3 regions of the Streptomyces sp. NPDC048419 genome follow, and region 3 is predicted to be linked to each of the others. Evidence: riboswitches for the same ligand, from Rfam matches in the RefSeq annotation. Region 3 holds a riboswitch; each other region holds the start of a gene.
The links. Region 3 has a riboswitch for cyclic di-AMP ahead of ACGFYN_RS22005 (C40 family peptidase). Riboswitches for the same ligand answer to the same signal wherever they lie in the genome.
Positions count from the first base shown of each region.

Region 1 (9,514 bases), on a different contig from region 3:
GGAGGCGGCGCCATCGGGCTGCTCGCGGGCGGGATGATCGTCGAGTGGCTGAACTGGCGCTGGGTGCTGTTCGTCAACGTGCCCATCGGCGTGCTCATCGCCCTGGCCGCACCCCGCTTCATCAAGGAGTCCGAACGCCACGCCGGCCACTTCGACATCGCCGGCGCGCTGACCTCCACCGTCGGCATGGTGCTGCTGGTCTACGGCTTCATCAGAGCCGCGCAGGAGGGCTGGCGCGACGCGCTCACGCTCGCCTCGTTCGCCGGGGCGGTCGTCGTACTGGCCGCGTTCATCCTGATCGAGCGGCGCTCCCGGCAGCCCATCACGCCGCTGCACATGTTCGCCGACCGCAACCGCGCAGGCACGTACGGGATCATGCTGAGCCTCGCCGCCGCGATCTTCGGCATGTTCTTCTTCCTCACGCTCTTCGTGCAGGACGTGCTCGGCTTCAGCCCGCTGGAGGCGGGGCTGGCCTTCCTGCCGGTCAGCGCGGTGATCGCCGTCGGCGCGGCGCTCGCCTCGAAGTTCCTGCCCAGATTCGGCCCCAAGCCCTTCATGGTGGTGGGCGCCATCCTCGCGGCGGCGGGTCTGGCCTGGCTGACCCTCACCGACGTCGACTCCACCTATGCGGGCAGCATCCTCGGGCCGATCCTCGTCTTCGGTCTCGGCATGGGCATGCAGTTCGTGTCCCTCACGATCATGGCGCTCTCCAACGTCACCGTCCGGGAGACCGGCGCGGCCTCCGGGCTCCTCAACGCCACGCAGCAGGTGGGCGGTTCACTGGGCCTGTCCATCCTGGTGACGATGTTCGGCACGGCCAGCACGAACGAGGCGCACAAGCAGATCCCCCGCTTCCTGGCCCAGGCGACCCCGCTCGAACGGCTCCACTTCCGCCGCACCGGCCGGCTGCCGTCCCCCTACTCCGACCACGTCCTCACCTCCGGCGTCTCGGCCGCCTTCGTCATGGCCGCGATCTTCGCCGTGGTCGCCGCGCTGATCGCGGTGGTGGTGATCCAGGTACGGCCGTCGGACCTGGAGCGTCTGCAGGGCGGGGTGGGGCCGGGGACCGGGCAGGGCTGAGCCCCGGGATCCCAGTTCTCCCGCGTGAACGGCAGCGCGGGGCGTCAGCGTGCGAACTTCGCCACGGCCGCCGGGGTGACGGGGGTGAAGAAGTTGACCAGGTTGCCATCGGGGTCGCGGAACAGCAGCGACCGGTTGCCCCAGGGCATCGTGGTGGGCTCGGTGACGAAGTCGCTGACGAAGCCGGACAGGTTCCGGTGCACGCGGTCCACGTCGTCGACGAGGAACTCGGTGATCACGCTGTGGTTGTGCGCCGGGCGGGCCGAGCCCGGGGCGAACAGCGGGACGGTGCGGGTGCCGGCGATCGCCAGGGTGGCGCCCGAGGTCCTGAGTTCGGCGAAGTCCTCGGTGGCCCACACCGCTTGCACGCCTGTGGCGCGCTCGTAGAACTCGACGAGGCGTGCCACGTCAGCGGTGATGATGCGGATCGAGACGAAGTTCATGGGGATCTCCTTGGCTGTGCCGGGTCTGCCCGGCCTTTCTGCGGGCGTGCACTCAGCAGGCTAGGAGAAATAGAGGACAGAATCGGTCCTGTATCGGCGCTAGGCTGCGAACATGCCTCGACCCACCGGCCGCGTACTGACACTTCTGGAGCTGCTGCAGTCGGGCGGCACCCGCACGGTGGCCGAACTCGCCGACCGCCTCGGCGTCGAAGGGCGCACCGTGCGGCGGTACGTGGACCATCTGATCGACCTGGACGTACCCGTGGAATCGGTGCGCGGCCGCTACGGCGGATACCGGCTCGGCCCCGGATACCGCCTGCCCCCGCTCATGCTCAGCGACGACGAGGCGCTGGCCGTGCTGCTCGGCCTGGTCGCCGGCCGCCGGACAGGGCTGACGACGACGGAGCGCACGGCGAGCGAGACGGCAGCGGCGAAGATCCGGCGGGTGCTGCCCAAGCACATCGCCCGTCGGCTCGACACCTTCCTGGACGCTCTCGCGTTCACGGATCGGCCCGGTGATTTCGACACCCCGGACGCCGATGTCCTGCTCACCCTCGCCGATGCGGTACGCCACCGCCGGCCGGTCTCGATCCGCTACACCGACCGCGGCGGACGGCTCAGCGAACGCCCGCTGCACCCTTACGGAATCGTCGCCCATGCGGGCCGGTGGTACGTCACGGGCAAGGACGCCCGGATCGACGAGGACCGAACCTTCCGGCTCGACCGCATCGCGGACGCCAGGACCCTGCCCGGCTCATTCGAAGCGCCCGCGGATCTCGATCCGGCACAGCGCGTGCTGTCGGCGTTCGCCACGGCCGAGTACCGGCACGAGGTGACCTTGCGGATCCACGGGACCGTCGGGCAGATCCGCGCCCACCTTCCCGCCGGCGTCGCGACCCTGGAGGAACACGCGCCCGTGGCGGGGGAGGACCGGGCGGGCGAGGACCGGGCGGGCGAGGACCAGGCCACCGAGCGCTGGCTGCGCGTCGAGCTGCGGGCGGAGCGGCTCGACTGGCTGCCTCCGTTGCTCGCCGCACTCGACCGGCCATTCGTCATCGAGCGCCCCGACGAACTGCGTGACCTCGTCGGCGCGCTCGCCGACCGCCTCACGTCCTACGCCCGCCGAGCCTGACAGCGTCAGCCGCCCGAGACCGTCTGCCCACCCCATTGCTCCGGAGCGACGTCCGCGAGGGTCTCCGAGAACGTCCACTGATGTCCGGCCAGGTCCTCGGCCGTGTACTGGCGCTCCCCGTACTCGAAGTCGGTCGGCTCCATGACGATCCGCGCACCGTGTTCCCGCGCCCGCGCGCAGTGGGCGCGCACGTCGTCCACCCGTACCGTCACCGAGTGCGTGACCTCGCCGGGACGCGGGGGCCTACGTTCGCCATGGGTGTCCCCGACGATCACGGCGCCGTCCCCGAAGGCGAGTTGGGCGCGGTGGTCCTCACCGATCCGCACCCGCTCGGCGAACCCGAAGGCCACGCCGAGCCACGCGACCGCCGCGCGCACGTCGGGATAGATCAGGACCGGAATCACGGTCGACGAAGGAATGGAGCGGTTCGGCTTCAGGTTCATGGCCGACTCCCTGGCAGCGGTAATCGAGGGGCGGGTGGCGCGCCGGTCGTGCCAGGCTAGCCCGTCGGTCGGCGCCGTACGTCGCCGAGTTCGCCAGGGGAGCCTCAGTGACCGCATCTCGCCTCACGCCGTTGCTGGACCAGTTCGACTTCGCCTGCCGGCGGATGGCACACCGTATGGCGGGGCCGTTGATGGACAGCGGTGACGGGTCGGACACCGGAGTCGTGCCGCTGATCGGTGAGGAGTACGTCTGGGAGCCGGTGCCGGAGTGCTGGTCGGTGCGGCGGCGGGTGGACGGGCCCGGGGCGTGTGCGACGCATCTGGCGGGCAGCGCCGACGGGGAGTGGGGGCGCGACGCGGCGCCCTACCCGCACCCGTGGCCGCCGCCCTTCACCACCATCGCTTGGCGTCTGAGCCACCTCAGCGAAATGCTGTTCCTGCGCGCCGACCACACGGCGGGCAGCCACCGCCTCACCCGGGACGACTACCTGGTCAGCGGCGACGCGACGGCGGCCGTCGCCGCCTTCGACGCCGCCGTCACCGCCTGGCGTAAGGCGCTGCTCGGCGCCGGCGACGCGGCGCTCGACACGATCGGCCACTGCACCTATCCGCACGGCAGCGACGCGGAGGAGCCGTTCGTCGACATCGTGTGGTGGGTCAACCAGGAAGTCCTGCACCACGGCGCGGAGATCGCCCTGCTGCGGGACCTCTACCGCTCACGGCGTGGGGATCAGCCCGAGCCGCTGGGCCCGTAGCACGGTGCTGATGCGATCCCGGGTGCCGAGCTTGCGGTAGATCTTCTCGACGTGCTTGTGGACCGTACGGTCCGAGATGCCGAGCCGGCGGCCGATCGCGGCGGCGGTCAGGGCGTCGGCGAGCAGGAGCAGCACGGTCAGTTCGCGGGGCGTGAGGGCGCAGTCCGCGGGCCGTTCCCGAGCGGGGCCCGGCCCGGCCGACCGCTGCCAGCCTTCCAGGAGCTGCCGCTGCTGTTCGACCGCCGCCAGCAGCGGCTGCACCTGCTCGGCAGCTCGGACCTGGTCGTCGGTGAAGTCTCCGCCGGAGCGGTAGACCATGCATCCGGTGATCGGCGTCGTCGTCCGGGGCAGCGGAATCGCCAGCACATGGTCCGCGTCCAGTACGTCGCGGATCAGGCGGGCACTCGGGCTCGCCGACCAGGCGGAACCGGCGCTACGGCGCGCGGTGAGGGGCGTCCTGTCAGGTCCGGCGGCGTAGTGGTGCGAGAACGGATACCCCGCGCGCAGCAGGCCCAGATCGGCCTCCCCGAGCCCGTCGAACGCGGCGGCGACAGCGGGCGGCATGCCCACCGTGCCCTCGTCCTCGTTCCAGTCGTCGAGCTTGTACACCAGGGTCTCGCCGCCGCACACCCCCGGCAGCGCACTGGCCAGCAGCGGCCAAAGCCGCGCGGGATCACGTTCGTTGAGCGCGGCGACGGCCACCGTCAGCATGCGCTCGTGCGCCGAACCCCGCGCCTGTCCCACGTGCCTCTCCGCTCGTCCGCCGTCTACGCAGTTGTACCCATACCGGCGACACCCTGCGCTGCCCGAGACTGCAACGGGCAACCGCGACGATCTCAGATCCTCTCACCGTGCGGGCCGCCGGAGCGGGGGACCGGCGGCCCGCCGCATGTCTTTACGCGGGGCGCACGGCGATCCGTATGGCCGCCTCCCCGGCGTTGTGGATCGACTCCTCGCGGATGACCGAACCGGGGCCGGGCGCATGGATCATCATGCCGTTGCCTGTGTACAGGCCGACGTGGCTGAAGTTGTCGTGGAAGAAGATCAGGTCTCCGGGCCGGCTCTCGGCGAGCGGGATCACCGTGCCCGTGCTCGCCTGCTCGGACGTGCTCCGCGGCAACGCGACCCCGGCGGCCTTCCACGCGGCCTGGGTGAGACCCGCGTTGTCGTACGACTCCGGTCCCACCGCACCCCACAGGCACGGCCTGCCGATCTGCGCGCGGGCGAAGGCGACGGCCCGGTCCGCCTGGGTGCCGACGGGCGTCTCGACGGCGGGGATGCCGGTGTCGAGGACGCTGGGCTGCCCCATCCGCCAGTCCACGGCGGCCGGGATGCCGGTGTCCAGGACGGAGGGCTGCCCCATCCGCCAGTCCACGGCGGCCGGGATGCCGGTGTCCAGGACGGAGGGCTGCCGCATCCGCCAGTCCTCGGCGGCCGGTATGGCCGTGTCGAGCACGGTGGGCTGCCGCATCCGCCACTCCTCGGCGGCCGGTACGCCCGTGTCCAGGACGCTGGGCTGCCGCAGCCGTATGCGCCACGCCTCGTCGGACATGGCCGCGCCCGTGTCGAGCACGGTGGGCTGCCGCATCCGCCAGTCCTCGGCGGCGGGTACGCCCGTGTCGAGCACGGTGGGCTGCCGCATCCGCCAGTCCTCGGCGGCGGGTACGCCCGTGTCGAGCACGGTGGGCTGCCGCATCCGCCAGTCCTCGGCGGCGGGTACGCCCGTGTCCAGGACGCTGGGCTGCTGCATCCGCCACGCCTCCTCGGCGGCGCGGCGGGACTGCTCCGCCGGGTCCTGCCAGGTCGGGAGGGCCTGGGGCTGGGCGGCCGTCAGCGGGGCCACGGACGTCTGCCGGGCGGTGTACCGGTACAGCAGGTCGCTGGCCGCCGCGATCTTGCGCTGGTTGGCCTGCTTGGAGCGGCGCAGCACCACCTGCCTCGGCTCCTGCGGGGCCGCGGGCAGGACCGCGGTCTCCTGGCGCTGAGCCGGCACGGCGGGCAGCGCGGCCGTAGGTCCGGCCGTCAGCTCCGCCGCGGGACGCCGGCGGGGCTCCGCGGCGGGCAGTTCGAGCACGGGCCGGGCGGGCGCCTCCAGCTCACGGGCGGCTCCGGCGGCACGCGTCTCGGAGGGCCGCTCGGACGCCTTCGGGCGGGCCGGCGCGCTGCGCTGGGCGGACATCCGGTCCGTAGGCAGGATCGCCGGAACCGTCGGGCCCAGCGACGAACGTGCCCCCCGGAACCACTGCCGGGCGATGTTGTCCAGATCGGGATCCGAGGCCCGGCCACCGGCGGCGCGGCCCCGGGGCACCGACTGCGCCCGGGTGATGTTGTGAAGACCGGTGTCGCTCTCGGCCCGGTCGTACAGGCTGCTCACCCGCTGCTGGACGTCCTCGCGGCTGGGGCCCTCGTCCCCTGTGATCGGTGCGGCGTCGGCGGTCTGTGAGAACAGGGCCACCGAGGTGAGCGCAGCGGTCGCGAGAGCGGAGTTGCGCATTCCGGGGCCGAGGCCTCCGGGGCGCGACGATCGTTCCGGCGCCATGGGAGCCGTACTCCTTCCATCTCCGCCTACCGAGTTAGCTGTCGGGTTCGGGCGGTCGATCCGGAAGGTATGCCCTACGGCCGTTGCCCTGGTGGGCAGCTGGGCCGATTCACCCCATCGTTCGGTTGGGTCCCCGGCTCCGGCTGCCACGAGGGCGCACCGGACTCGGCGGAGGCCGCACGTCCCGGCGGGGCGCCGGAGGAACTCGTGTGGCCTACCGCCAAACTAGCCAACTTGTGCGGCTCGTGTGAAGGTTGAAGGGCGGAATGTCCGATACGCTTTTGTGACCTTCGTCGTGACGTTCCGTCAGATGCGTGCTTCGTGCACACAGCGGGTGTGGAAGGCGACGGTCCGTCGCGAACGGACGGGTGTCAGGACTGACCCGACTCGTTCCCGGCCGCCCGCTCGGCGTTGCGCTTCTTGATCCGCGCACCCTCCTTGCGGACCTCCACCTGGGTCGCGCGCTCCTTCTGCAGCCACTCGGGCTGCTCCTGCTTCAGGGCGTCGATCTGTTCGGTGGTGAGCGCCTCGGTGACGCCTCCGCGGGCGAGACCGGCGATGGAGACGCCCAGCTTCTCCGCGACCACCGGACGCGGATGGGGGCCGTTCGCCCGCAGCTCGCGCAGCCACGCGGGCGGGTCGGCCTGCAACTGGCCGAGCTCGGCCCGCGAGACAGTGCTCTCCCGGAACTCGGCGGGGGTGGCCTCGAGGTACACACCCAGCTTCTTCGCCGCGGTCGCGGGCTTCATCGTCTGGGTGTTCTGGTGCGACGTCATGTGGTCAAGGGTATCGAGCGGGAACGAAGGCGCCGACCACGGCCGGTAACCTTGCAGCGTGACAGGCTCGCAGACATCCCCCACGTTCCGGCTCGCGTACGTCCCGGGGGCGACGCCCGCCAAGTGGGCGCGGATCTGGAACGAACGCCTGCCCGAGATCCCGCTGACCCTCCTCGCCGTACCGGCCGCCGACGCCTTCGGGCTGCTGCGCGCCGGTGACGCCGACGCCGGACTCGTACGGCTGCCGGTGGACCGTACGTACTTCAGCGCCATCCCCCTCTACACCGAGACGACGGTCGTCGTCGTCCCCAAGGACCACCTGATCACGGCCGTGGACGAGGTGACCCTGGACGACCTCGAGGAGGAGGTCCTCTTCCACCCGCTGGACGACGTCTTCGAGTGGGACCGGCCGCCGGGCGAGGAGGCCTTCGAGCGGCCCGCCTCCACGGAGGACGCCGTCGAGCTCGTCGCTGCCGGTGTCGGTCTCCTGATCGTCCCCCAGTCGCTGGCGCGCCTGCACCACCGCAAGGACCTCGTGTACCGGCCGGTGATCGACGCCCCCCAGTCCGGCGTCGCCCTGGCCTGGCCCGAGGAGGCCACCACGGACCTGGTCGAGGACTTCATCGGCATCGTCCGCGGCCGTACGGTCAACAGCTCCCGCGGCCGCAAGGCGGACGCGCCGGAGGCGAAGGCGAAGACCGGCGCGAAGGCCGGTGACCGGCGCACTTCCACCGGCGCAAAAACGACGGCACGCAACCCCAGGGGCAAATCCGACGTCTCCAAGGGCGCCAAGCGCAGGAAGCCCCGCCGCCGGGCGTAGCCCTCGGGTGGGGTGGCGTGGCCCTGTGTCGCACGGGTCACCTTCACCCTCTCAGGGGGAGTCTTGCTTCGCATGGGGGAGCGCTGCGAGGACAGCGCCGCGGACGAGCTGCGTACCGCCGAGGTACGTGCCGACCAGCCGCACGCCGACGCACCGCCGGCCGTCCCGGCCGACCGCGGGGGGCGCGCGCGGCTGCGCGCGGCGCTGTGGCGGTCGGCGTCCTTCGTCGGGCGCACGCTGCGCGGCGAGTGGTACGGCATCGTGGTCGATCCGGTACGGCAGCTCATGAGACGCGGGCTGTCCGCACTGACACTGGGGTTCGTGGCCGCCTTCGGCGTGATCTTCTTCCACGCGCTGGCGCAGCATCCCACCGGTGCGGTGGCGGTGCGCATCCTCGGCGGCGTCAACGCCGACCTGCCGCTGTGGCTGGCCCTCTTGCGCACGCCGGTGTCCCTGTACGTCCCGGCCCTCGACCTGCCCGTGTGGGCGGGCATCACACAGCTGTTCCTCGCCTTCGCGCTGGCCGAACTCGTCCTCGGCCGCACCAGGACGCTCGTCGTCTCGTACGCGACCACTCTGGCCGGCACCCTCATGGTGCGCGTGATGATCGCGCTCGGCGCCGGGTGGGGCGGCCTCGGACTGCCGCCCGAGGTCGGGCGGGTGCTGGACACCGGGCCGTCCGCCGCGGTCGTGGGCCTGTTCACCTACGTCGCCGTCGTCCGCCGCGCTCCCGTCCTCTTCGCGCTCACCAGCGGGTCCATGGTGTGGGAGTCGATCGCCGTGCCCAACCTGGCCGGCCGTGAGCACCTGATAGCGATAGGCGTCGCCATCGTGCTGGCCCTCCGCGGCCAAGCCCGCTCCCGGTCCCGTCCATTGATCGGTCTTCGGCGGCGTGTGCGCTCCGTGAAGTAGGGAGATCTGGCTTATCTTCGCCACGAAATCCGACATCCGGAGTAAATATGCAAAATACGGATGCACTGGTTGACGTGGCGGAAGAGACGGCGGTCGTCGCACCTCCCTGCCCTCCAGAGCGCCGCGCCCCCGTACGGTCCTTGCTCGTCGGCCTCGGCATCGTCGCGGCCGCGGGCCTGGCCGCGGTCCTCGTGCTCACCGGCGTCGGCTGGCTGAACCGGCCCGCCGTCGCCGCCTGGCGAACCGTCTGCCTGGCCATCACCGTCCAGGCGCTGCCCTTCCTGCTCCTCGGCACGGTCCTGTCGGGGGCGATCAACGCCTTCGTGCCGGCCGACCTGTTCACCCGGATCCTGCCCCGCCGCCCCGCGCTCGCCGTCCCGGTGGCCGGCGTCGCGGGGGCCGTACTGCCCGGCTGCGAGTGCGCCTCCGTGCCGGTCGCGAACAGCCTGATCCGGCGCGGTGTCACGCCGGCCGCGGCCTTCGCGTTCCTGCTGTCCGCGCCCGCGATCAACCCGATCGTGCTGACCGCCACGGCGGTCGCCTTCCCGGGCAACCCCGCCATGGTCGCCGCCCGCCTGGTCGCGTCCCTGCTCACGGCCGCCGCGATGGGCTGG
Region 1 covers NZ_JBICXT010000020.1:35,326-44,839, forward strand. Annotated here, with positions in the region: gene ACGFYN_RS33595 (MFS transporter) at 1-1,080, shown strand, start outside; gene ACGFYN_RS33600 (VOC family protein) at 1,125-1,523, opposite strand; gene ACGFYN_RS33605 (helix-turn-helix transcriptional regulator) at 1,636-2,655, shown strand; gene ACGFYN_RS33610 (VOC family protein) at 2,661-3,098, opposite strand; gene ACGFYN_RS33615 (DinB family protein) at 3,263-3,853, shown strand; gene ACGFYN_RS33620 (LuxR C-terminal-related transcriptional regulator) at 3,815-4,564, opposite strand; gene ACGFYN_RS33625 (NlpC/P60 family protein) at 4,749-6,392, opposite strand; cyclic di-AMP (ydaO/yuaA leader) riboswitch at 6,401-6,573, opposite strand; gene ACGFYN_RS33630 (DUF5997 family protein) at 6,764-7,168, opposite strand; gene ACGFYN_RS33635 (LysR family transcriptional regulator substrate-binding protein) at 7,227-7,988, shown strand; gene ACGFYN_RS33640 (hypothetical protein) at 8,061-8,900, shown strand; gene ACGFYN_RS33645 (permease) at 8,948-9,514, shown strand, end outside.
Region 1: another riboswitch for cyclic di-AMP. It lies ahead of ACGFYN_RS33625 (NlpC/P60 family protein); the one in region 3 lies ahead of ACGFYN_RS22005 (C40 family peptidase).

Region 2 (9,514 bases), on a different contig from region 3:
CCTCGCCCCTCACCTACGGCGAGAAGGTCGTCGGCAGCCGCCGCGGCCACACCGGGCACCAGCATCTGCCCTGGGTCGCCCTCGACACCGATGCGACCGAGGAGCACGGCGAGGTCTACGGCTGCGCGCTCGGCTGGTCCGGCTCCTGGCGGATAGCCGTGGCACAGCTGCCGGACGCGCGCGTGCAGATCACCGGCGGTGCCGGGCACGACGACTCCGGACTGCTGCGTCTGGAGTCGGGACAGTCGTACACGACACCTGTCTTCGCCGGCCTGTGGAGCGACGGCGGCTTCGGGGGTGCGAGCCGCGCCTGGCACGCCTACCAGCGCGCGTACGTGATCCCGCACGCGGACCGGGACCGGCCGGTGCTGTTCAACTCCTGGGAGGCCACGGAGTTCGACATCTCCGAGGAGCAGCAGTCCGCCCTCGCCCGGCGGGCCGCCGCGATCGGCGTCGAGCTGTTCGTCGTCGACGACGGCTGGTTCGGCAGACGCACCAGCGACCGGGCCGGACTCGGCGACTGGACGCCCAACCCCGACCGCTTCCCGAAGGGGCTGAAGCCCCTGGCGGATCATGTGCACTCCCTCGGCATGCAGTTCGGCATCTGGGTCGAGCCCGAGATGGTCAACCCGGACAGCGACCTGTACCGCGAGCACCCCGACTGGGTCCAGTTCCAAGCGGGACGAAAGAGGACGGAACTGCGCAATCAGCTCGTACTGAACCTGGCCCGCGAGGACGTCCAGGACTATCTGTGGCAGCAGCTCGACACGCTGCTCTCCAGTGCCCCGATCGACTACGTGAAGTGGGACTTCAACCGCGCCTTCACCGATGCGGGCTGGCCCGGCGAGCCCTATCCGCAGCGGCTGTGGACCGACCATGTCCACGCCCTGTACGCGCTGTTGGACCGGCTGCGCGCGGCCCACCCCGGTGTCGCCTTCGAGTCGTGCTCGGGCGGCGGCGGCCGCATCGACCTCGGGATCATGAGCCGCACGGACCAGGTGTGGACGTCCGACAACACCGACCCGCTCGACCGGCTCGCCATCCAGCACGGCTTCAGCCAGATCCACCCCGCGCGCGTGATGGCCGCCTGGGTGACCGACAGTCCCAACACCCAGCTCAACGGCCGAGTGAGCTCGCTGCGCTTCCGCTTCGTCAGCTCCATGGCCGGCGTGCTCGGCGTCGGCGGCGACCTCACCCGCTGGAGCGAGGAGGAGCTGGCCGAGGCGGGGGAGTGGGTCGCCCTCTACAAGGAGATCCGCCCTCTGGTGCAGCACGGCGACCTGTACCGGCTGCGGCCGCCGACGGGCGGGCTGAGCGCGGTGCAGTACGTGCGCGGGGACGAGGCGGTCGTCCTCGCCTGGCTCCAGGCGCAGAGCTACGGCGAGCCCGTGCCCGCGCTGCGGCTGAAGGGTCTCGACCCGGCAGCCTCGTACGAATGCCCTGAAACGGGCGAAATCCATAGAGGTGCCGTACTTCTGCATCACGGATTGCGCACCGGCCTGCGAGGCGATCTCGACGCGGCGGTCTTCCGGCTGCGCCGCATGTGAGCGTTGTGTCCGTATTGGGGCATTGGTGTAACTCGCTCCGGAATAAGGCCTCCTGGCGGGAAGGCGCGTGAGGAGCGTCATATCCGTGACCGAACGTGGTCCGTCATGTTCACGTAATTCACGTGCTTCACAAGGGAATTCGACGGGAAGACGCTCCCGTAATCCACGCAGGGTCACCACTATTTCCCATTAAGGATCAACAGAAACGCTTTCACAGGGAACCGTCACTTGTCCCTTTGCGTCTTCGTCGCTTACGTTCGCCACCGATCCGGACGGACGCCCAATCCTGCCGCTGCCCGGTGCCCGCACAACTCACCCGTGAACGGCAGGAACGGGGGACCCACAGGTATGACCGCCTGTTCCGGTTCCCGGAACGGCTTGGGGTAAAGCCGCGTCAAACGCGCGGCCGGGCATCTCCAGTCCGCACCCGACAGCTCACCTCGTAGGCGCCGGAGAGGAATTCGTCATGCCCGCGAAGGGTAAGCACCGCCGTCCGAAGTCCCTGCGCTTCACCCGCACCATCGCCGTAGCCGGAACCGGTGGCGCCGCGCTCGCGCTCCCGCTGATGGGTGCCACCGGCGCCCACGCCGCCACTGCGGACTCCGTTTCCCAGTCGGTTTCGCAAAAGGCCGTCCAGTCCCTTCCGGGTGCCGAGAAGAAGGCCACCGAGAAGAAGAGTGCCGTGAATCACAACGGCGTTCGGACCTATTCGGTACGGTCCGGCGACTATCTCTCGAAGATCGCCGATGAGCAGCACGTGGCCGGTGGCTGGAAGAAGGTCTACTCGGACAACCGCCAGGCCGTCGGCGACGACCCGTCGCTGATCCACCCGGGCCTGAAGCTCACGCTCGGCAAGAAGGCCGCTCCGGACGCCACCAAGTCCTCGGCCGCCCCGAAGGCCTCGGCCAAGAAGCCAGCCGTCAAGAAGTCGGCCGTCAAGAAGTCGACGGTGAAGAAGACCACCGCGACGCAGGCCTCCGAGACCACCGGCAGCGGCTTCACCCTCCCGGTGAACAGCTCCGCCATCGGCACCGGCTACAAGGTGGCCGGCAGCATGTGGTCCAGCGGCTACCACACCGGCGTCGACTTCGTCGTCCCGACCGGCACCACCGTCAAGGCGGTCGGCACCGGCACGGTCGTCTCCGCCGGCTGGGGCGGTGCGTACGGCAACCAGGTCATCATCAAGCTGGCCGACGGCCACTACGCGCAGTACGGCCACCTGTCCCAGATATCCGTCTCGGCCGGCCAGGCCGTGACCGCGGGACAGCAGCTCGGCCTCTCCGGCGCGACCGGCAACGTGACCGGCCCGCACCTGCACTTCGAGATCCGCACCACGCCGAACTACGGCTCCGACGTGGACCCGGTCTCCTACCTCCGCTCGAAGGGCGTCACCGTCGGCTGACCCCCCGGCGGCAACCTGCCTGACACGCCACCGAAGGCCGGACCCTCGATCCCCGGGTCCGGCCTTCGGTATGTCCGCGCACAGGTGCGGCAGTTGAGACGGCAACAGCGCCGGCCAGGTGGTTATTCCGAGCTTGGCGAACACTTTAGAAGTGTCTTATCTCACCGCCCGTCAAGCCCTTCTGACGCTTTCTTACGGTCGCGTAGGTCACATTCGAAGGTGGATCATCGGTCGATGTGGCAGACGATTCGAAGAGTGACAGCAGAGCAGTGATCGGGTCGTACGTTGCGGTGGGGGACAGCTTCACCGAGGGCGTCGGCGACCCCGGCCCCGACGGGGCGTTCGTCGGCTGGGCCGACCGTTTCGCGGTGCTCCTCGCGGACCGCCGACCCGAGGGCGACTTCGGCTACACGAACCTGGCGGTGCGCGGGAAACTGCTCGACCAGATCGTGGCGGACCAGGTGCCCCAGGCGATCGCCCTGAAGCCGGAACTGATCTCCTTCTGCGCGGGCGGCAACGACATCATCCGGCCCGGCACCGACCCCGACGAGGTCGCCGAGCGCTTCGAGCGGGCCGTCGTCCGGCTCACCGACGTCGCCGGCACCGTCATGGTGACGACCGGGTTCGACACCCGGGGCGTCCCCGTGCTCAAGCACCTGCGCGGCAAGATCGCCACCTACAACGGCCATGTCCGGGCCATCGCGGACCGCTACGGCTGTCCGGTGCTCGACCTGTGGTCCCTCAAGACCGTGCAGGATCGCCGGGCCTGGGACGGCGACCGGCTCCACCTCTCGCCCGAGGGGCACACGCGCGTGGCGCTGCGGGCCGGGCAGGTCCTCGGCCTTCAGGTGCCGGCCGACCCGGACCAGCCCTGGCCGCCGCTCCCGCACCGCGGCGCCCTGGAGATCCGCCGGGACGACGTGCACTGGGCGCGCGAGTACCTGGTGCCCTGGATCGGCCGCCGGCTGCGCGGCGAGTCCTCCGGGGACCACGTCACGGCCAAGGGGACGCTGTCGCCGAACGACATCAAGATGCGGATCTCCAAGGTGGCTTGAGGCCGCGGAGGCCGACCAGGGTGACCTGAGCCCCCGCCCCGGGCGGGGGCTCAGCGCTCGGAGGCCGTCAACGCCTTCCGCTCCAGGCCCAGTTCGCGCGCCAGGGCCTCGTCCACCCACTCCTGCGCCCGCGCGCGGGAGATCGCACCGGCGTACGACGTCATCTGCACGGCGAGCCCGTCGAGCAGGGCCGTCAGGCGCAGGGCCGCGCCGTGCGGGTCCGGGCAGCGGAACTCGTCGGCGGCCACGCCCTCGGCGATCACCTCGGCGAGCGCCGCCTTCCACTGCTTGTCGAGATCGCGCGTGACGTCCTGCAGCGCTGTCTCGCGCAGCGCCGCCGCCCAGCCCTCGATCCACAGCCGCCAGCCCTTGGCCTGGCCCGTCGGCGCGTACCAGCGCACCGCCGAGCGCAGTCGCCGCAGGGCCGTCGTACGGCGGCCGAGCAGCTTGCGCAGATGGGCGAGGTCGTCCTCGGCCGCGAACGTGAACGCGGCGGCGACCAGCTTCTCCTTCGTCGAGAAGTGGTACAGCACCAGGGCGTTGCTCACGCCGAGAGCGGAGGCCACGTCGGCGATCCTGACCGCCGCCACGCCCCGCGCCTCGATCTGCTCGATGGCTGCCCGCAGCAGTTCCTCACGCCGCTCGGCCACGCTCAACCGCACTCTCGCCACGCGGTCACCCTATTCCGTTGCCGCGTGCGGTGCCGGGCCAGGCCGTCACTTGGCGAGTTCCACCGGGTACAGATCGGTCCGTGCGACCGCCGCGTCGCGCTCGGCGGCCAGCGCGGTGCGGCGTGCGTCGGCCATGTAGCCGTCGTAGCCGGCCTGCGAGGCGAACTCGATGAGCTGGATCTCGTCCGGCCGGCCGTCGGCCCCGTCGGCCCGGGCGCGCTGCACCAGCCGGCCGTCGTGCTCGCCCAGCAGGGCCAGCACCCTGTCCTCGTAGGCGGCCAGAGCCTTTGCGGCACCCGGCCGCGACCACAGCAGAACGCACAGTTGAACGGTCATGACGCCCGACCCTACCGACGCCGGGCGCCGCCGCCCCAGACGACCTCTTGACACCCCCGCGCGGCCGGGGCCACACTCCCGCACTACTGACTGCTCATTCAGTCAGTAGTCGTCGTGAGTAGGAGTCCGCCGTGACCCAGACACCGACCACATCCGGCCCCCGGCAGGGCCCCGAGAGTCCGGACCTCTCCGCGGGCTGGGGTGAGCAGCGCACCCTGCTCCGCAAGGATCTGCGCCGCCTCGACGTCCTGTTCTTCCTCATCTGCACGCTCGTCGGCCTCGACACCATCGGCTCGGTCGCCGCCCAGGGCCCGCAGGGTCTGACCTGGATGGCGATCCTGGCGGTCGCCTTCTTCCTGCCGTACGGACTGCTGGTCGCCGAACTGGGCGCCGCCTTCCCCGTCCAGGGCGGCCCCTACGTGTGGACCAGGCTCGCCTTCGGCCGGCTCACCGCGGGCGTCAACCAGTTCCTGTACTGGATCTCCAACCCGGTCTGGGTGGGCGGCAGTCTGTGCATCATCGCGCTGACGACCTGGGAGGAGTTCTTCACCCCGCTGCCCGGCGGCTGGAAGTACGCGGCCGGCCTCGCCTTCATCTGGGGCGGCGCGCTCGCGGTGGTGCAGTCGGTGCGGATCGGCAAGTGGGTGCCGATCGCCGGCGCCGTCGCCCGCATCGTGCTGCTCGGCTTCTTCCTCGTCTCGGTGGTGATCTACGCGGCCCGCAACGGCGTCCACGCCCTGCCCGCCGGCGAATTCACGCCCACCTACGCCGGCTTCGTCGCCCTCGTCCCCGTCCTGATCTTCAACTACGTCGGCTTCGAACTGCCCAGCTCGGCCGCCGAGGAGATGCGCAACCCGCGCCGCGACATCCCGCTGGCCATCTTCCGCTCCGGCCTGGCCTCCCTGCTCCTGTACGGCGGCCCGATCCTCGGCATCCTCTTCGTGCTGCCGGGCGACCGCATCGGCAGCCTCGGCGGGTTCATCGACGCCTGCAAGGCCGTCTTCACCGTCTACGGCGGGTCGATCGCGGCCGACGGCACCGTCACGCTCACCGGCTTCGGCTCCGTGTGCGGCGGCATCGCGGCGGCCGGGCTCGTCGTCGGCCTGCTCACCTCGGGCGTCACCTGGGCGATGGGCGCCCACCGCGCCCAGGCGGTGGCCTGCGCGGACGGCGCGGGACCCGCCTGGCTCGGCCGCATCTCCGAGAAGCACGGCACACCGGTCCGCGTGAACCTCCTCTCCGCCGTCCTCGCCTCCGCCCTGTTCGTCATCGCCCTCAACCTCACCGGCGGCGACGGCGAGAAGTACTTCGCGGCCGGCCTCGGCCTGACCATCTGCACGACGTTCATCTCCTACGTCGTCACCTTCCCGAGTCTCGCGGTACTGCGCCGTAAGTACCCGGACGTGCCCCGCCCGTACGCCGTTCCGGGCGGACGGGCCGGGGCACGTCTGGTGAGCGGGCTCGCCACCGCGTTCGTGGCCTTCACCGTGATCGTGCTGATCTGGCCGGGCTTCGGGGTCGGCTGGTTCGGTACGGCGGGGGATCCGGCGGACTCCCTGCCGGCGTCCTTCGCCGGGGAGCGGCTGCAGTACACGCTCAGCCAGGTCGTGCCTCTGGTGCTGTTCGTGGGCATCGGGCTGGTCTGTTACGCACTGGGGGCCCGGACCCGGCGGGAGAAGGGGTAGCGGGAGACGGCGCAGAAGGTCAGTCCGGGAACTGGTAGTCGAAACGGATGCGGCCGGTCTCGTCCAGGACGAGGAAGTCCCGGCCGCCTCCGGTCACTTGGCCCTCCTCCTGATGGAACGCCTCCCAGCGGAACGTGATCACGTCCCGCAGCTGCCGGGCCGCCTCCTGGACCCGGAAGACGTAGGTGCCCGGCCCCACGAAGTCCTCGTACGCGCGCGTCACGCGCGCGTGCAGCTCGTCATGGCCCCTGGCCTCCAGGGCGGCGCTGGTGAAGCCGAGGCCCACCGCCTGCTCGTGCATCTGCTGCGGCGGCAGGAGGATGTGTTCTCCGTCCTCCGCCCACAGGTCGTGCACGGTCTTGCGGCGGGTCTCCGGGTCGGGTTCGTTCCACAGGGCGATGTAGCGGTCGGCGAGATCCTGTGCGTCGATGGCGGGCATGCCTGCTCCTCGTGCGGGGGTGAGCTGTGTATGCCTTCGACTCTGCTCCGGCCGGCCCGGCGTCTCAATTCCCGGCAGGGTATGGCGCTTCGGGGTCACGCAGGACGGCGTGCGCGTCCAGGGCGAGGGCTCCGCCGGGGTGCACGAGCAGCGGGTTGACCTCGAGGTCGGCGAGTTCGGCGTGCTCGGCAGCCGCGCGGGCCACGGCGCACACGGCGGCCGCCGCCGCGTCCAGGTGCACGGCCGGGGCGCCGCGCCAGCCGGTCAGCAGGCGTGCGTGCCGCAGTTCGAGCAGCAGGGCACGCGCGCGTGCCTGCGTCAGCGGGGCGAGGGCTACGGCGGTGTCGGCGAGGAGCTCGGCCGTGAAGCCGCCGATCCCGACCAGGGCGACGGGGCCGAAGGCGGGGTCGCGGCGGACCCCGACGATGAGTTCGTGGGCGTACGGGGGCGTGGCCATGGCCTCCACGGCGTAGCGTTCGGCGCCCGTGGCGGCGCGCATGCGAGAGAACGCGGCGCGCACGGCCTCGTCGTCGGCGAGGTGCAGGGCCACTCCGCCCGCCTCGGTCTTGTGGGCGAGACCCATCGCCTTCAGTGCCACGGGATGGCCGACACGGTGTGCCGCTTCGACCGCCTCCTCGGCCCCGGTGACGAACTCGGCGGCGGGGAAGGTCAGTCCGTAGGAGGCGAGCAGGTCGCGGACGCTCTCGTAGCCGCCGTCGTGGATGCGGTACGGCGCCGTCGGCGCCGCCGGGGGCGAGTGGGGAACTGCCGTGGCGAGCCGGGCGGTTGCGGTGAGCGCGGTCGCCGCCTGCTCGATGCGCTCGTAGACGGGGATGCCGCGGCCGCGCAGGACGGCGAGGGCGGGCGTGTCGCGGGCCGTGGTGTGCACGACGAGCCGGCCGCCGGTCGCGTCCGCGGCGTCCGCGAGCAGGCCGGCGACCTCGCACTCGCGGGCGGTCTGGGCCGGGTTGGCACCGGCGTAGTCGCCGAAGTACCCGGTCATCACGCCGGCTTCGGCCTCGTCGCCCGCCAGCAACTCGGCCGCCACGCGCGCGTAGACGCCGAGATCGGCCTCGCCGGCTCCTGCGAGATCGACCGGGTTGCGGCAACCTGCGCCGGGCGGAAGGAGGTGGGCGAGCCGGGCGGTGTTATGCCGGGACAGGACGGGTACATCGGCGCCGCGGACGGTGAACGCGTCGGCGGCGAGGGCGCCTTGGCCGCCGCTGTCGCCTACGACGGCGACGCGGAGGGCGGTGGAAGCGGGGCTGTTGGCGGGGTTGGAGGCGGGGCTGGAGGCCGGCTTTCGCGCACCGCTCCGGGAGCCCGTTCCGGGACCGGACAGCAGGCACATCGCCGTGTCCACCAGCTCGCCCGCAGACTCCAGCAGCAGCGCCCCGCTGTCGCGGCACACCGCCGCCACGGTCGCGTACGGGCTCACCAGGGCACCCGTGTGGGAGGCTGCGGCCCCCGTGGAGGCGGCGCTGCGGCCGACCGTCAGGAGCAGGACCGGCTTGCCTGCCGTGTGTGCGGTGGAGAGCGCGCGGGCGAGGCGGCGGCCGTCGCGGAAGTCCTCGACGTAGGCCGCGACGACGCGCGTCTGCGGATGGGCGATCAGCGTCTCCAGGGCGTCGGTCGCGTCGATGTCGCGCTGGTTGCCGAGGGAGGCGAAGCGGGAGAAACCCTGGCCCACGCGCGCGAGGTGGCGGCCGATCTCCAGGGCGAGGTTGCCGCTCTGCGAGACCAGGCCGACCGCGCCGGCCGGGAAGTCGCCCCAGCTGAGCCGGAGTTCGGTGGTCGTGTCGACGAGGCCCATGCAGTTGGGGCCGAGCAGCCGGGCCCCGCCGCTCGTCACCAGTGTCGCCAGCGCCTGCTCCTCGGCGGGGTCGCTGCCGGAGGTGATGACGGTGAAGCAGCGCGCGCCGGCCGCGAGTCCTTCCGTGACCACCGGCCGTACATGCGCGGGCGGCACGGCGACGACGACGTGCTCGCAGGACACGTCGTCCAGGCCGGCGCGGAACGGCACTCCGCCGAGGCTGCCGCCGCGCCCGTTCACCAGGTGCACGTCGCGGCGTCCGCGCCCCGCCAGGGCCCCCTTCGCGAGCCAGTAGCCCCACTTCTCGGGGTTGTCGGAGGCGCCGACGACGGCCACCGAGGCGGGGTCGAACAACTCGCCCGCCAGCGGTGGGCGCAGCGCCGTCACCGGTACCACCCGAAGCGTTCGGCGATCACCGGCAGCCGGTCGGCGACGATGGCGTGTGCGGCGGCGCGCGGGGTGGTGCCGTCGGCCTCCGCGCGGGCCAGCATCTGCTCCACCAGGGTGCGCATCGAGCGGCGGGTGTGCGCGAACGCCTCGTCGGCGCGCGGTCCGATGTCACCGAA
Region 2 covers NZ_JBICXT010000016.1:74,673-84,186, forward strand. Annotated here, with positions in the region: gene ACGFYN_RS29690 (alpha-galactosidase) at 1-1,547, shown strand, start outside; cyclic di-AMP (ydaO/yuaA leader) riboswitch at 1,825-2,009, shown strand; gene ACGFYN_RS29695 (peptidoglycan DD-metalloendopeptidase family protein) at 2,014-2,949, shown strand; gene ACGFYN_RS29700 (SGNH/GDSL hydrolase family protein) at 3,219-4,004, shown strand; gene ACGFYN_RS29705 (TetR/AcrR family transcriptional regulator) at 4,055-4,675, opposite strand; gene ACGFYN_RS29710 (hypothetical protein) at 4,721-5,011, opposite strand; gene ACGFYN_RS29715 (APC family permease) at 5,143-6,696, shown strand; gene ACGFYN_RS29720 (hypothetical protein) at 6,716-7,135, opposite strand; gene ACGFYN_RS29725 (acetate--CoA ligase family protein) at 7,200-9,335, opposite strand; gene ACGFYN_RS29730 (Glu/Leu/Phe/Val dehydrogenase dimerization domain-containing protein) at 9,332-9,514, opposite strand, start outside.
Region 2: another riboswitch for cyclic di-AMP. It lies ahead of ACGFYN_RS29695 (peptidoglycan DD-metalloendopeptidase family protein); the one in region 3 lies ahead of ACGFYN_RS22005 (C40 family peptidase).

Region 3 (9,514 bases):
CCATCATAACGTCATGTACGTCCTGTACATTTTTTACAGAGACAGCTCCGCGAGACACCGCTCAGCGAGAGACCGCTCAGCGAGAGACCGCTCTGCCGCGAGGAGGGGTATGCCATGACCCGACCGTCCGCCCGCTACGTCCTGCCCGAGTTCACCGAGCGCACCAGCGCCGGGCAGAAGACGATGGATCCGTACTCGAAGCTGCTGGAGGAGCGGATCGTCTTCCTCGGCACGCAGATCGACGACACGTCGGCGAACGACGTGATGGCGCAGTTCATGCACCTCGAGTACCAGGACCCGGACCGGGACATCTCGCTGTACATCAACTCCCCCGGCGGCTCCTTCACGGCCATGTCGGCGATCTACGACACCATGCAGTTCGTCGGCTGCGAGGTGGAGACGATCTGCATGGGCCAGGCGGGTTCGTCGGCGGCGGTGCTGCTGGCGGCCGGCACACCGGGCAAGCGGCTCGCCCTGCCGGGCGCACGTGTGGTGATCCATCAGCCGGCGCTGTACGAACCGGTGCAGGGCCAGGCCAGCGATCTCGCCATCCAGGCGGACGAGATGCTGCGGACCCGGGCCCGGCTCGAGGAGATGCTGGTCCGGCACACCGGGCGCAGCCATGAGCAGGTGAGCGCCGACATCGAGCGCGACCACATCCTGGACGCCCAAGGGGCGCTGGAGTACGGGCTGGTGGACCGCATCGTCACCAGCCGCAACGCCACCCTCGCGCCGCCCACCGGGCGGTGAGCGCCGGTGCTCCCACCCGAACTGCCTCCGCTGCCCGCCCTCACGCGCGCCGAGGGGGAGTTGATCGACCGTTACCTCGACGCGGTCGACCTGCTCGGTCGCATCAACCCGGCGTACGACCAGGACACCTACCGCGGGCTGCGGGCCGCGCAGGCGCTGGTGGGCAAGGCGGTCGAGCTGCGCGACGCCCTGGCGCTGATGCACCAGCGCGGCGAGACCGAACTGCACGCGCCGACGCTGGGGCGCGCACTGCGGGTCCTTGACGGAGAGCGGCGCAGCGCCCGGGTCACCGTGCCCCCGCACCCCGACAGTTGACGCGGCCTCGGACGGTCCGGAGACCCCGCTCCGGCGGCGAGGTGTCCGGACCCGCCCTTAAACGGACCAAATGAGGTACCGCCTTTTGGCGTAGACGGACCTCCAATTTTTCGACGGTTCCAGTTGCGCAACACGCGTGGACTCAGGGCGGAATGGAGCAGTCCGGTGCTGGTCCGGGGCTCGTCCGGGTCCTCAACGCCCGTTCGAACACAGGGGTGTCCACCCGAACGGGCGAGTGGTGAGTAACAACACAAATCCCCGGTTCCATTGGGATTTTCGGACATCGATAGACGAAGATCCCTGTCTGACGACAAGCCCCCGCCGCAGCGGCGGGGCGATCCGGGCGGACGCCGAGTCCTGCCGCCGCCCGGATGACTGGTCGACAGGAGTGGATCGGCAGGAGTGGAGGACCCAAGCACAACGGGTCGCCGGAACGGTCATGCCATGGCCGGGTCGAGCAGCCCTTGGGGTGAAGCCGCGTCAGCGGCCGGGCAACTTCGCCAGCCCGAATCCGACAGGTCATCCTTCACAGGCGGCTGACGAAGGGTTGCGCATGACTGCGCTCAATCGTGTCCCGTCGCTCATGGTCCGGGCCGGCACCGCCTCGGCTCTCACCATCGCCGCAGTGGGCGGCTCCATCGTGGTCCCGGGTGTCGCCTCCGACGCCGCGGCCGCCACGCCGGCGACGAAGGCACTTCAGATCGCGGCCTCGAAAAAGGGTTCCCCGTACAGGTGGGGAGCCATAGGGCCGCGCAGGTTCGACTGCTCCGGGCTCACGCTGTACTCGTTCAAGAAGGCGGGCAAGAAGCTGCCCCGCACGGCTGCCCAGCAGTACAACCGGACCCACCACATCTCCGCGAAGAGCCGCAAGGCCGGAGACCTCGTGTTCTTCCACTCGGGCTCCAGCGTCTACCACGTGGGCATCTACGCCGGGAAGGGGAAGATCTGGCACGCCCCCAAGACGGGCGACGTCGTGAAGCTGCAGAAGATCTGGACGAGGAGCGTCTGGTACGGCCGGGTCAGCTGACTCTCCCGCGGGGGCGGCGGCGACCTGACCTGCCGTCGCCCCCGCGGGGCCTGACCCGGGCTTGGCTGGATACCCGTATGCCATGTCCGAGCACCGTCGCTGCACCGCGCGCAACGAGACGCCGCTCGAGCGCGCCGACCGCAACTTCGTCGAGCTGCTGCAGGAGCTGCGTGTCGTCCAGACCGGAGTGCAGATCCTCTTCGCCTTCCTGCTGAGCCTGGCCTTCACCCAGCGCTTCCCGTCGCTCGACTCGCTCCAGCGCGCCACGTACGTCGTCACGCTGCTGCTCACGGTCCTCGCGGCCGCGCTGTTCACCGCGCCCGCCGCGCTGCACCGCTCGCTCTTCCGGCGGGGCGCCAAGCCGCACATCGTGCAGGTCTCGTCGCGGCTGGCCACGGTCGGCATGGGGGTGCTGATGTTCGCCTTCACCGGCTCCGTGCTGCTGGTGGTCGACGTGACCACGCACAGCCGGGCCGCCGGTGCGGCCGCGGGTACGGCAACCCTCTGCGTGTGCCTCGGACTGTGGGGCCTGCTGCCCCGGCTGGTGCGCCGTGCGGCCGCGTCCGACTAGGGCCACCGGCCGCCGCTCGGCTACGGCTCCTGCTGCCCGGCTGCCGTCACGGGCTCCGCCGGGGCGGTCCAGGGCAGTTCGATGGAGACCGTCTTGCCGCCCTCCCTGGTGGGCCGCACCCGCAGTCTTCCGCCACACTCGGCGGCCAGCCAGCGGATGATCACCATGCCCCGGCCGTTGTCCTGCTGGACGGCGGCGGGCAGGCGCTTCGGGAAGCGGGGGTGGGAGTCCGTGACGCCGATGCGCAGTTCCTCGTCACGGTGGAGCTCGATGTCCACCGTGAAGGTGGGTGACTGCCCGAAGGTGTGCTGTACGGCGTTGGTGGCAAGTTCGGAGACGATGAGCCGGACGGTCTCGGCGGTGTCGCTGCTCGCTGGAAGCCCCCACTCCGCCAGCGTGTCGACGACGTAGCCGCGGGCCGCGGAGACCGAGGCGGGTTCGCTCGGCAGAGTGACGGATGCTTCCAGATGGTCTGCCATGGCGCGGTCGTCCCTTTCCCACGGGGCCGGAGTCCGACACGGAGCGGATGGTTCGAGTACGGTCCCGGACTGGTGCTTCGTCGCCAGAGTGCCATTACTGCGCCTGTCACGGGTGGCGATCCACCAAGATATGCATATATCTGTCGCTCGATGCGGTGAACTCTGCGACGGGAGACCGTATTTGGGTGGCCCGGAAGGAGTAAGGAGTAGCTCATGCAGCACGGTCCCGCGGTGCGTCGCCGGAAGCTGGGCGCCGAACTGCGTGAGTTGCGCGCGAGTGCGGGCCTCACGAGCGGTGAGGCGGCCCGGCTCGCGGGCTGGCACCAGTCGAAGGTGAGTCGGATCGAGACGGGCGCCAGCGGGGTGAAACCGGCCGATGTGCGGTTACTTCTCGACGTCTACGGCGTCGCCGACGCCCAACTGCGGGAGTTACTGCTGATGTTGGCGGGGCCCGACGAGAGCGGCGGTCGGCATCACTGGTGGCACGCCTACCGCGGGGTGCTGCCGCCCACCTACCGCGACTTCATCAGCCTCGAGTCCCAGGCGAGCGCGATGAGCACCCTGGAGACGTCCGTCGTGCCCGGTCTGCTCCAAACGCCCGAGTACGCACGTGCGGTGACCCGCGCGGCGGTCGGCGGACTGGACGACGAGCGGCTCGACGCCCTGGTCGAAGTGCGACTGGCCCGGCAGGACGTGCTGCGCTCCGACCCGCCGCTGAGACTGACCGCGGTGCTGGACGAGGCGGTGCTGCGCCGGGAGGTCGGCGGCCCCGACGTCATGGCGCGTCAGCTGCGGAGACTCCTGGATTCGGCGCACCTTCCCCAAGTGCGGTTGCAGGTACTGCCGTTCGGCGCCGGCGCGCACGTCGGCGTCACCGGGCCTTTCGTAATCTTCTCATTTTCGAGCACTTCTGATCTGGACGTGGTTGTTCTCGACCACTTGACGAGTAGCCTCTACCTCGAACGGAAAGAAGACCTCCGGGCTTACAGCGAGGCCTTCAACGACCTCCAGTTCCACGCCCTTTCGCCCGAGGACTCGTTGGATTACATCGCCGCGATAGGTGACGGCGCGTAAGGAGGCACCATGTCCGCAATGCCTCGGCACGTACCTTCCAGTACCGATCTGCACGGTGTGCGGTGGCTGCGCAGCAGCTACAGCACCGGAGCCAACAACTGCGTCGAAACGGCGCGTCCGTGCTCCGGGCCCCTGGCCGGGCTGCTCGCCGTGCGCGACTCCAAGGACCCCGGCGGTCCCGCCCTGCTCTTCTCCCCCGAGAGCTGGACGGACTTCACGGCCGCACTCGTGTCCTGATCAGTCCTGCATCGCGCGGCACACGACCGTGTCACGCCGACTCATGGTCGCGTCTCGCCGATCACCAGGACAGCGCGTTCGATCTCAGCCTCGGAGAGGTCAGCACGGGCGGTGAGCCTCAGCCGTGAGATGCCGTCGGGCACGGAAGGAGGACGGAAGCACCCCACGGCGAGGCCTGCCGTACCGCAGTCGGCCGCCCACTGCACGGCCTGTTCCGGGGAGGGCGCGCGTACCGAGACCACCGCGGCGTCCGGGCGTACCGCCTCGTGACCCGCGGCGCTCAGTTGTGCGTGCAGCTCGGCGGCCACCGTGCGCGCCCGTGCCGCCCGCTCCGGCTCGCGGCGCAGCAGCCGGAGGGCCGCGAGGGCCGCGCCCGCCGCGGCGGGCGCGAGTCCCGTGTCGAAGATGAACGTACGGGCCGCGTTGACCAGATGGTCGATCACCTTGGCCGGACCGAGGACGGCTCCGCCCTGGCTGCCGAGCGACTTCGACAGCGTGACCGTGACGACGAGGTCGTCGGCGCCGGCGAGTCCCGCGGCGTCGGCGGCACCGCGGCCGCCCTCGCCCAGGACGCCGAGGCCGTGGGCGTCGTCGACCAGCAGTCCCGCGCCGCGCTCACGGCAGGCGGCGGCCAGTTCGGCCAGCGGGGCGGCGTCGCCGTCGACCGAGAAGACGGTGTCCGACACCACGACGGCCGGGCCCTCGTACGTCCGCAGCGCCTTGCGCACGGCCTCCGGGTCGGCGTGCCCGACGACCTGCTTGGCGCCCCGGGCCAGCCGGCAGCCGTCGATCAGGGACGCGTGGTTGCCCGCGTCGGAGACGATCAGCGAACCGTGCGGGGCCAGCGTGGCGACCGCGGCGAGGTTGGCCGCGTAACCCGAGGAGAAGACCAGGGCCGCCTCGAAGCCGCAGAAGTCGGCCAGCTCGCGCTCAAGCTCCGTGTGGAGCTCGGTCGTACCGGTGACGAGCCGGGAGCCGGTCGCGCCGCCGCCCCAGGTCCGCGCCGCCCCGGCCGCGCCCTCGACGACCTCGGGATGGCGGGCGAGACCCAGGTAGTCGTTGCTCGCCAGATCGAGCAGCGGGGAGCCGGCCGGACGCGGCCGCAGGGTCCGTACGAGTCCGGCGCGACGGCGCTGCTCCGCCTGTTCGTCGATCCAGCCGAACGCCATGACTCCTCCGGGGCTTTTGTAGGCAGTGGACAGACACTAGCCGGACCGGCGCCACCCCATGATGTGGCAATACACACACGACGAAGTGACTCTGTTGTTCCTTCTCTCCTTGGCCCGAAGCGGGTCGGTAGGACAGGATCGGCTCTCATGGACCTGCTGAACACGCTGGTGGACAAGGGGCTTCGGCGCGAGCTGCCGACCCGCGAGGAAGCTCTGGCCGTTCTCGCCACTTCCGACGACGACGTGCTCGATGTGGTGGCCGCGGCCGGGAAGGTGCGCCGGCAGTGGTTCGGCCGACGGGTGAAACTCAACTATCTCGTCAACCTCAAGTCGGGCCTGTGTCCCGAGGACTGCTCGTACTGCTCCCAGCGGCTGGGTTCCAAGGCCGACATCCTCAAGTACACCTGGCTCAAGCCCGAACAGGCCTCGCAGGCCGCCGCCGCCGGACTGGCCGGCGGCGCCAAGCGGGTGTGCCTGGTGGCGTCCGGGCGCGGTCCGACCGACCGGGACATCGACCGGGTCGCCGGCACGATCAAGGCGATCAAGGACGAGAACGAGGGCGTCGAGGTGTGCGCCTGTCTCGGTCTCCTCTCCGACGGCCAGGCCGAGCGGCTGCGTGAGGCGGGCGCGGACGCCTACAACCACAACCTGAACACGTCCGAGTCGACGTACGCGGACATCACGACCACGCACACGTACGCCGACCGGGTGGACACGGTGTCCAAGGCGCACGCGGCCGGGCTGTCCGCCTGCTCGGGTCTGATCGCCGGCATGGGCGAGAGCGACGAGGACCTGGTGGACGTCGTCTTCTCGCTGCGCGAGCTGGACCCGGACTCGGTACCGGTGAACTTCCTGATCCCGATGGAGGGCACCCCGCTGGCCACGGAGTGGCACCTCACCCCGCAGCGCTGCCTGCGGATCCTGGCGATGGTGCGGTTCGTGTGCCCGGACGTCGAGGTGCGCATCGCGGGCGGCCGCGAGGTGCATCTGCGCACCATGCAGCCGCTCGCCCTGCACCTGGCCAACTCGATCTTCCTCGGCGACTACCTCACCAGCGAGGGCCAGGCCGGCCAGACCGACCTGGAGATGATCGCGGACGCCGGGTTCGAGGTGGAGGGCGCCGGCCAGGTGACGCTGCCGGAGCACCGGGCCACGGCGGGCGGCGGGTGCGGTTCGCACGCCGGTGCCGGCTGCGGGTCCCACGAGGACGCCGGGTGCGGGTCCCACGAGGGCGGCGGCGTGTGCGGTACGGCCGCCGGCGCGCCCGCGGCGGGCGAGCTGCGCTCCGACCTGGTCGCCGTCCGCCGCCGCGGTGCCGGAACGGACCTCGCGCCCAATGCCTGACCTGCCCGTCCCCGAACTGCTGGAGCTGGACCGGCGGCATGTGTGGCATCCCTACGGCCCCATGCCCGGCCGGGCCGAACCGCTCGTCGTGGAGTCGGCGAGCGGGGTGCGGCTGCGGATGGCGGACGGCTCGGGCGAGCTGGTCGACGGGATGTCGTCCTGGTGGTCGGCGATCCACGGCTACAACCATCCGGTGCTCAACGAGGCCGCGCGCGAACAGCTGGGACGGATGAGCCATGTCATGTTCGGCGGGCTCACGCACGAGCCCGCCGTCCGGCTCGCGAAGCTCCTTGTCGACATGTCGCCCGACGGCCTGGAGCATGTCTTCCTCGCCGACTCCGGTTCGGTGTCGGTCGAGGTCGCGGTCAAGATGTGCCTGCAGTACTGGCGTTCACTGGGCCGCCCCGGCAAGCAGCGGCTGCTGACCTGGCGCGGCGGCTACCACGGCGACACCTGGCAGCCCATGTCGGTGTGCGACCCCGAGGGCGGGATGCACGAACTGTGGTCCGGGGTGCTGCCCCGGCAGGTGTTCGTGGACGCGCCTCCGGCCGAGTACGAGGAGGCGTACGCGCAGCAGCTGCGCTCGGCCGTCGCCGAGCACGCCCACGAACTCGCCGCGGTGATCGTGGAACCGGTGGTTCAGGGCGCCGGCGGGATGCGGTTCCACTCCCCCGCCTACCTGCGGGTGCTGCGCGAGGCGTGCGACGCGCATGACGTGCTGCTGGTGTTCGACGAGATCGCGACCGGATTCGGCCGTACGGGCTCGCTGTTCGCGGCCGGGCACGCGGCCGTGACGCCGGACGTGATGTGCGTGGGCAAGGCGCTGACCGGTGGCTACCTGACGATGGCGGCGACGCTGTGCACGCCGAAGGTGGCCGACGGCATCTCGCGGGGCGAGGTGCCGGTCCTGGCCCACGGCCCGACCTTCATGGGCAACCCGCTCGCCGCGTCCGTCGCCTGCGCCTCGATCGAGCTGCTGCTGGGCCAGGACTGGCTGGGCGAGGTCAAACGGATCGAGGCGGGGCTGCGGGCCGGGCTGGCACCGGCGCTCGATCTCCCGGGCGTGCGGGACGTACGCGTCCTGGGCGCCATCGGCGTCGTCCAGCTGGACCACGAGGTCGACATGAAGGCCGCGACGGAGGCGGCCGTTCGCGAGGGCGTGTGGCTGCGCCCTTTCCGCGACCTGATCTACACGATGCCGCCGTACGTCACCGGGGACGCGGACCTGGCACGGATCGCGCGCGCCGTGTGCGCGGCGGCACGGGAAGGATGAACATGCCGATCCTGATGATCACGGGTACGGGCACCGAGGTCGGCAAGACGATCGCGACCGCGGCGCTCGCGGCCACCGCGCTCGCGGCCGGCCGGACGGTGGCCGTCCTGAAGGCCGCGCAGACCGGTGTACGGCCGGACGAGCCGGGCGACGCCGCCGAGGTCGCGCGCCTCGCGGGCGCCGTCACTACGGCCGAACTCGCCCGCTACCCCGAGCCGTTGGCGCCGGGGACGGCCTCGCGGCGCGCCGGGATGACCCCGGTGCATCCGCAGGACGTCGCCGAGGCCGCCGCCAAGCTGGCCACCGAGCACGACCTGGTCCTGGTGGAGGGAGCGGGCGGTCTGCTGGTCCGCTTCGACCCGGCGGGCGGCACCCTGGCGGACGCGGCCGCGCTGCTGCACGCCCCGGTACTGGTGGTCACGTCGCCAGGTCTCGGCACCCTGAACACGTCGGAGCTGACGGCACGCGAACTACGGGCCCGCAAGCTCGACCTGCTGGGCATGGTGATCGGCAGCTGGCCCACCTCCCCCGATCTGGCCTCCCGTTGCAACCTGGCAGACCTCCCGGACGTCACGGACGCACCGTTGCTGGGCGCGCTGCCCGCGGGAGCGGCGGCCTTGGAGCCCGCGGACTTCCGCACGGCTGCCCGGAGTTGGCTGGCTCCGCGGCTGGACGGGGTCTGGGACGCGGAGGCGTTTCAGGTGCGCGAGGCGCCCTGACCACGGCGAGAGCGTTCCGGTCAGGGGGCGTGTCCGACCGTCTCCGGGCGGGTCGGTGCCCTGCGCACGATCGGCGGCCTGCCGTCCGCGTTCTCCTCCGTCAGGGCTTGGATCAGGGCGTGGTCCGGGGACAGATGGCATGCCGGGTCCGTGCGGGTGGGGTCGCCCGTGAGCGCGTAGGACTGGCAGCGGCAGCCGCCGAAGTCCTCCTCGCGGCGGGAGCAGCCGCGGCAGGGGTCGGGCATCCAGTCGGTTCCGCGATAGCGGGTGAAGGCCCTGGAGTGGTCCCAGATCCACGTCAGCGGGTGGTCTCGGACGTTCGGCGGGTCCAGGTCCGGCAGGGTGGCCGCGGCCGGACAGGGCAGGACGGTGCCGTCCGGGGTGACGGTGAGCGAGACGGCCCCCCAACCGCCCATGCACGGCTTGGCCACGCCGTCGAAGTAGTCGGGGACGACCCAGACCAGGGCGGGGCCGTCCGGGGCGAGCCGCTCGCGCCATCGCTCCACGGCTGCCTGTGCGCGGGCGAGTTGGTCCCGTGTGGGCAGCAACGCGGCGC
Region 3 covers NZ_JBICXT010000010.1:139,388-148,901, forward strand. Annotated here, with positions in the region: gene ACGFYN_RS21995 (ATP-dependent Clp protease proteolytic subunit) at 115-750, shown strand; gene ACGFYN_RS22000 (hypothetical protein) at 757-1,065, shown strand; cyclic di-AMP (ydaO/yuaA leader) riboswitch at 1,404-1,615, shown strand; gene ACGFYN_RS22005 (C40 family peptidase) at 1,619-2,092, shown strand; gene ACGFYN_RS22010 (DUF6328 family protein) at 2,175-2,663, shown strand; gene ACGFYN_RS22015 (ATP-binding protein) at 2,684-3,142, opposite strand; gene ACGFYN_RS22020 (helix-turn-helix domain-containing protein) at 3,356-4,216, shown strand; gene ACGFYN_RS22025 (DUF397 domain-containing protein) at 4,226-4,453, shown strand; gene ACGFYN_RS22030 (8-amino-7-oxononanoate synthase) at 4,495-5,622, opposite strand; gene bioB (biotin synthase BioB) at 5,770-6,966, shown strand; gene ACGFYN_RS22040 (adenosylmethionine--8-amino-7-oxononanoate transaminase) at 6,959-8,239, shown strand; gene bioD (dethiobiotin synthase) at 8,242-8,958, shown strand; gene pqqE (pyrroloquinoline quinone biosynthesis protein PqqE) at 8,979-9,514, opposite strand, start outside.